DNA from 3 places in the Synechococcus sp. JA-2-3B'a(2-13) genome. Region 1 is predicted to be linked to each of the others. Evidence: predicted binding sites of a transcription regulator. Region 1 holds the regulator's gene; each other region holds the start of a gene.
The links. Region 1 encodes NtcA, which controls nitrogen genes in cyanobacteria. Its sites were predicted from a motif close to GTANCNNNNGNTAC; they were not measured.
Positions count from the first base shown of each region.

Region 2: the regulator NtcA is predicted to act here: its motif matches at 585-598, upstream of glnA (type I glutamate--ammonia ligase).
Region 3: the regulator NtcA is predicted to act here: its motif matches at 687-700, upstream of CYB_RS07955 (cob(I)yrinic acid a,c-diamide adenosyltransferase).

Region 1 covers NC_007776.1:2,636,936-2,639,205, reverse strand. The annotation lists gene CYB_RS12050 (M61 family metallopeptidase) at 1-566, opposite strand, end outside; gene ntcA (global nitrogen regulator NtcA) at 848-1,522, shown strand; gene eno (phosphopyruvate hydratase) at 1,761-2,270, shown strand, end outside.
Region 2 covers NC_007776.1:2,902,963-2,905,232, reverse strand. The annotation lists gene trxB (thioredoxin-disulfide reductase) at 1-274, opposite strand, end outside; gene glnA (type I glutamate--ammonia ligase) at 740-2,164, shown strand.
Region 3 covers NC_007776.1:1,748,370-1,750,639, reverse strand. The annotation lists one part of gene CYB_RS14525 (IS5-like element ISSoc13 family transposase) at 1-70, shown strand, start outside; one part of gene CYB_RS14525 (IS5-like element ISSoc13 family transposase) at 70-494, shown strand; gene CYB_RS07955 (cob(I)yrinic acid a,c-diamide adenosyltransferase) at 885-1,592, shown strand; gene dcd (dCTP deaminase) at 1,716-2,270, shown strand, end outside.

The DNA.
Region 1 (2,270 bases):
TCGTAGTCTTCCGCCACAAAAGACTGGCCGGAAGTGGGATCCTCAGAAGGAGAGGTCAAGGGCCGCAAACTGGTGGCGATGTGCCAATCCGGCTTGGGGGGGATCACCGTCAAAGTGTAGGGTTCCCGCTCGCGACCGGGCACGTAGAGGAAGAGCGCTGCCCCGTTGAAATAGGCGTGGGTCAAATCCAGATGGTTTGTGCGCACCGTCAGCTCATAGGCATAGACCCGGTAGCACACCTTCACGGCAGAACAGCCCGGCGGATCGATCTGCCAGGTGTTCTTGTCCACCTTCCGCCAGGCCAAAGGGATCCCTTGCTCAGTTGCCGCCTGAAACTCCTGCACATGACGGGCATACTCCCGCACCAAGTAGGATCCCGGCGTCCACACCGGCAGTCGCAGCCGCAAAGGCACCTCTGGATCCACCTCTTGGATCTGCAGTTCCACCTCCAGCAGGTGATTGGCCGGATCCGGCATCCGCACTGTGAAATGCTGGCGGCTCAGTTGAGAAGGTGCAGCAATGATAACCTCTGGGATCCCCATAGATAGGTAGATAGAATGTTCCAACCCACTCCACTCTCTACCGCCAAGGGCCGACGCAACCCCCAGCGACAATGGCTCTTATCCTAACCCCTGCTTTCGGTTGGGGATCCCTTTCTGGGGCAAAAACGAGACTCAAAAATGTAGCACGTGCTACAAAGATGCCTGGGCAGAACCTTCTACTTTAGGGTAAATCTTGGTATCATCATCGATTCTGAAGTCAAGGGGTTGCAACCTAGCCTAATGCTTCTAGATTGATCTTAATAGGTTGATCTTAGGTATAAACTGACCTTAAAAGGTTGATGAGTATGGCGGTGGCCGTAGCGGAAAAATCTCTGATCACAGCCTTCAAGCAATTGGGAGGCCCTCACCATCCTCCGGTTATCGAAACGTTCGAGCGCGGGAAGACCATTTTTTTTCCAGGGGATCCGGCGGAGCGGGTTTACTTTTTGGTGAAGGGAGCCGTTAAGCTCTCGCGGGTCTACGAAATGGGGGAGGAAATCACCGTTGCCCTCCTGCGCGAAAACAGCATCTTCGGCGTGCTCTCCTTTATCACGGGACAGCGCTCCGACCGCTTTTATCACTCGGTGGCTTTTACACCTACTGAGTTGCTCTCTCTGCCGATCGAGCAGGTGGAGAAATCCCTACAGGAGAACGCCGAACTGGCCATGTTGCTGGTTAAAAGCCTGTCGTCTCGTATCTTGCAAACGGAGATGATGATCGAGACGCTGGCTCATCGCGACATGGGATCCCGTCTGGTCAGCTTTTTGTTGATTCTCTGTCGCGATTTCGGGGTGCCTGGCCCAGATGGGGTCACCATCGATCTCAAGCTGTCTCACCAGGCCATTGCCGAGGCTATTGGCTCAACCCGCGTCACCATCACCCGCCTGTTGGGAGAGCTGCGCAAGAAGAAGTACATCTCCATTCACAAGAAGAAGATCACCGTACACGACCCGATGCGGCTGAGCCATCGCTTTGCCTAGAAGGAAGAGGAGAACACCTCCTGAGCAGCACCCTGCCTAGGCAAACCCCGCTCGATGGTTGGTTGAAGCTCTACCCGGCTTATGTTCAGTCTACTGCTGCAGCCTTGAAGAATCTCTGTGCCCGAAGGACAGACTTAAAGTTTTCTGGAAGCTGACCGGATCGCGGGCAAGAATCTACTAGTCTATGGGGGGATCTGGCTTTGGCCAGAGCTATCTAGCCAATTGCTGAGGTGTAACTGTGGAAACAGCCATCGAGTGGATTACCGCCCATGAGATCCTCGACTCGCGAGGGCGTCCCACCCTAGAAGCCCTGGTGGGTCTAGCCAATGGAGCAACGGGCTTGGCGCAGGTTCCCAGCGGTGCCTCGACCGGTACCTTCGAGGCCCATGAGCTGCGGGATGGGGATCCCAAACGCTACGGCGGTAAGGGTGTGCTGAGGGCGGTGGAAAACATCCTTGGCCCCATCCAGTCGGAGCTGCAGGGAGAAGATGCCCTCAACCAAGCCCGTATTGACCAGTTGCTGATCGACCTGGACGGCACCCCCAACAAGTCCCGCCTGGGGGCCAACGCTATTTTGGCAGTTTCTCTGGCGACAGCCAAAGCGGCTGCGGAAGCAGTGGGCTTGCCTCTTTACAAATACCTGGGGGGGCCCTTTGCCAACCTGCTGCCGGTGCCGCTGATGAACGTGCTCAACGGCGGCGCCCACGCCGACAACAACGTCGATATTCAAGAATTTATGCTTGTGCCC
Region 2 (2,270 bases), 270 kb from region 1:
AGGTGACATCTTCGGTGTAAAGTTCTGCCCCCCACCGCTGCGCTTGAGCCCGCATGTTCTTCATCAGTTGGGGGCCGGTGATGCCCTCGGGAAAGCCCGGAAAGTTCTCCACCTCGGTGGTGGTCATCAGTTGCCCGCCCGGGATCCCGCCCGCCTGGAACCCCTCAAACACAACCGGCTTCAGGTTGGCACGCCCAGCGTAAATGGCTGCTGTAAACCCAGCAGGGCCGGAGCCGATAATCACCACATTCTCAACCCGACTTTGCTCTGTCATCCGATGTCTCTCCTTCTGCAATGGGAATAAAAGCCAAACTCATAACGACTACGCTTTAGCTTAACACCCCTTGGCGAACCGGTCGAGGCCGAGGCCTATTAGCCTCATTTTCGCTCGCCTCAGGCCATTGGGGCCTTTTTTGCCCATCCCATAGGGTTATCTCTGCCCAGAGGTTGGCCAAGTGGCGGCCATTGCCCAAGTTTTGGATCCCCAACACCCAATCCCGGTTGACCCAAGCCAGAAGGAAAAGAGGTGTCTGAGATGGCCAGCAATTTGGTCTTGGTCAGAAAGCGGAGCTCAAATGAATTTTGTATCAGAAACTACAAAATACCCGTGTTGGCCTTTCTAGGATGAGTGAGCGTTTTTGGCCTGTCTGGGTCGAAGCGTGGGGATCACCTGCTGGGATCCCATTTGTTTCAGCCACAGTTCCCCCAGTCTTAACCGCAACCCAATCAGGAGAGAGTAATGGCATCCACGCCCCAAGAAGTGCTTCAGATGATCCAGGACAACAACGTCCAGATAGTGGATCTCAAGTTTGTGGATATCTTTGGCACCTGGCAGCATGTTTCCTTCCACACCTCGATGATCAAGGAAGAAACCTTCACCGAGGGGCTTCCCTTTGACGGATCCAGTATCCGGGGCTGGAAAGCGATCAACGAGTCGGACATGTACATGGTGCCGGATCCCAAGACGGCTTGGATTGATCCCTTTCTGGAGGTGCCCACCCTCAGCATAACTTGCAGCATTGTTGAGCCGCGCACTGGCCAGCCCTATAGCCGCTGTCCCCGCAGCCTTGCCGCCCGTGCCGTTGCCTATCTGCAATCGACGGGCATTGCCGATACGGCTTACTTCGGGCCGGAAGCGGAGTTTTTCATTTTTGAGGATGTTCGCTTCGACCAAACCCAAAACTCGGCCTACTACTTCGTGGATTCCATCGAAGGTCGCTGGAACTCGGGCCGCGAGGAGAAAGGTGGCAACCTGGGCTACAAGCCTCGCTACAAAGAGGGCTATTTCCCGGCACCGCCCACCGATGCCCATCAAAACATCCGCACCGAGATGCTGCTGACCATGGGCAAGTTGGGGGTGCCCATCGAGAAGCATCACCACGAGGTGGCTACCGGCGGGCAAGGGGAGTTGGGCTATCGCTTTGCCGATCTGATCACGGCTGCCGACTACATGATGGTTTACAAATACGTGATCCGGAACGTGGCCCGCAAGCACGGCAAAACCGTCACCTTCATGCCCAAGCCCCTATTTAACGACAACGGCACCGGCATGCACACCCACCAGTCCCTCTGGAAGGATGGCCAGCCCCTGTTCTACAGCGAAGGCACCTATGCCAACCTGAGCGAGACAGCTCTCTACTACATCGGTGGCCTGCTCAAGCATGCCCCGGCAATCCTGGCCTTCACCAACCCCACCACCAACTCCTACAAGCGCTTGGTGCCCGGCTTCGAGGCGCCGGTGAACCTGGCTTACTCCCAGGGCAACCGTTCCGCTGCCATTCGCATTCCGGTGACCGGCAACAATCCCAAGGCCAAGCGTCTGGAGTTCCGCTGCCCGGATGCCACCTGCAACCCCTACATCGCCTTTTCGGCCATGCTGATGGCTGGCCTGGACGGGATCAAGAATAAGATCCATCCCGGCGAGCCCTTGGACAAAGATATCTACGATCTGGAGCCGGAAGAGCTGGCCAAGATCCCTTCCACGCCTGGATCCCTGCTGGATGCCCTGGAAAACCTGCAGAAGGATCATGCCTTCTTGCTAGAGGGCGGTGTCTTTACTGAGGATCTGATCCAGACCTATATCGAGTACAAGATCGACAACGAGATCAACCCCATCAATCTGCGGCCTCACCCCTACGAGTTCGCCCTTTACTTCGACGCCTAAGCGGTGTGGCCGATTCTGCAGCGGGATCCCTGATGGGATCCCGTTTTTTTCCGAGGAAATAGCACCCCTCAATTGTGGATCCCTTGGGCAACTTAGCTACTTTTGG
Region 3 (2,270 bases), 890 kb from region 1:
GACGACCCTGATTTAGAGCATCTCATTATTGATTCAACCATGGTTCGAGCGCACTCCTGTGCTGCCGGAAAAAAGGGGAGCAAGCTTTGGGGAGAAGCCGAGGCGGATACAGCACCAAGATTCATGTGAGTGTAGATGGGTTGGGAAATCCGCTGGAATTGAGAATAACTGGCGGAGAAAAGAGCGATATTACTCAAGGGGAAGAATTGATAGAGGGCTGGCAGAGAAAGGATACCAAAGTAATTGGGGATAAAGGATATGATGCGGATAAGTTGATTGAGAAGATAGGGGAAGCTCAAGCGGTTATTCCGCCTAAAAGGAATAGAAAGACGCAGCGGCATTATGACAAGCATCTGTATCAAGAGAGGCATTTAATCGAATGCTTTTTTCATAAGTTAAAGCAGTACCGGCATCTATGTTCTCGTTTTGACAAATTGGCCAGGAACTTCTTGAGTTTTCTCTATCCCGTCAGTGCTCTCTTTTGGCTCAAATGAAAGATCAACACAACCTAATCTTATTTGGAAGAAATTGATCTTTTTCTCAAATTTTTATAGAGCACCTCTATACTCAAGTGAGATAGCCCCACACACAAGCTTCTGGGCTAGGCCTGAAATTTTATTGAGATCCCCTGTCAAAGCTTTTCAGGTATTGCCTCTTGTGCCAAAAGGCTAGGATGGGCAAGGATTGTATTTTCTATTACTCTATTGGGAATGATTTGTATGCCAGCTAGAAGCAGAACCGACTCATTGACGGATACGCACAGGTGGTGTTTCATGGAATCCATAGCCGACGCTCTCCACCACTTGTAGGCCCTATAACCTAGGGCCGTGTTCTCTAGCCTGCTCGCGAGATAGAACGTGGTTTGCACTGCTTCTCCAAATCCTATGCCTTCCTCCAAGGATGCCGCTCCTGTAGCCCGCGCCAAACAGCCTGCGGCTCAAGCCAGCCCTGCTGCCGGCGAGCTTTTCCTTCAGCAGAATGGATCCCTCTCCGCCCAGTTGGTTCCCCAGGGATCCCTGCAGCTTTACACCCACCCCAGCCGGGGCATGTTTACGCCCGTCATGGCTCAGGCGATGCGCTTGGCAGGCCAGGGAACGCGGGTGCTGATCGTGCAATTTCTCAAGGGTGGGATCAATCAGGGGCCCGAAAATCGTCTCTCCCTGGGCAGATCCTTGGAGTGGGTTCGCTGTCGCCTGCACCGGTGCATCGATACACCTCACCTAGAGCCTGAGGAGCGGGTGGCATTGGATGAGCTGTGGCAATTTACCCAGGAGGCTGTCAGGAGTGGCCGCTATGACTTGGTGGTGTTGGATGAGCTGAGCTTGGCTGTGAAGTTGGGCCTGATCCCAGAAGCGGAAGTGCTGAGCTTAATCGACCAGCGCCCCATCTCCATGGACATGGTGATCACCGGGCCGGAGATGCCAGATTCGTTTCTGGAGCGGGCCGACTTGATCACGCAGCTGCGCCTACGTGGCATCCCAGGCCCAGGGCTCCGCACTGCCGATGGGAATGTTGCCTGTTCTCTGGATCCCCCTCAAGTCAGCGGCACAGGTGCTATGCCTACAGCAGCCCATGTTGCTCCGCACCGCTAGCGCAAACAGTTTCCGCTCCGAAAGACCTAGGCAACACGGGTCGCGTCAGGGGGGCGGAGTCCCAATAAGACTGGAGCTTGTCCACCAGATGTGCCCTCACTCTCCAGGAAGCCGGCTGTAGCCATGTTGAAAAACGACCGCTGGATCTGTGAGCAAGCGCGGCGAGGGATGATTGAGCCCTTCTGTCCTGAGCTGGTGCGCGCTGTTGAGTCTCGGCCTGTTTTGAGTTACGGGCTGTCCTCCTATGGCTACGACATCCGCCTGTCGCCGGTGGAGTTCAAGATCTTTCGCCATGTGCCCGGCACGGTGGTGGATCCCAAGCGGTTTAACCCCAAGAATCTGGAAGCGGTGGAGCTGCACCACGACGAGATGGGGGATTACTTTATCATCCCGGCCCACTCCTATGGGTTGGGGGTGTCTTTGGAGCGGCTGCAAGTTCCGGATAACATTACCGTGATCTGCATTGGCAAATCTTCCTATGCCAGGGTGGGCCTGATTGCCAACCTGACGCCCGCTGAGGCGGGATGGCGGGGTTATCTCACCCTGGAGTTTTCCAACGCCTCCAGCGCTGACTGCCGTGTGTACGCTAACGAAGGGGTGGTCCAGCTTCTTTTTCTGGAAGGGGATCCCTGCCAAGTGACCTACGCCGACCGCGCTGGCAAGTATCAGGATCAGCCG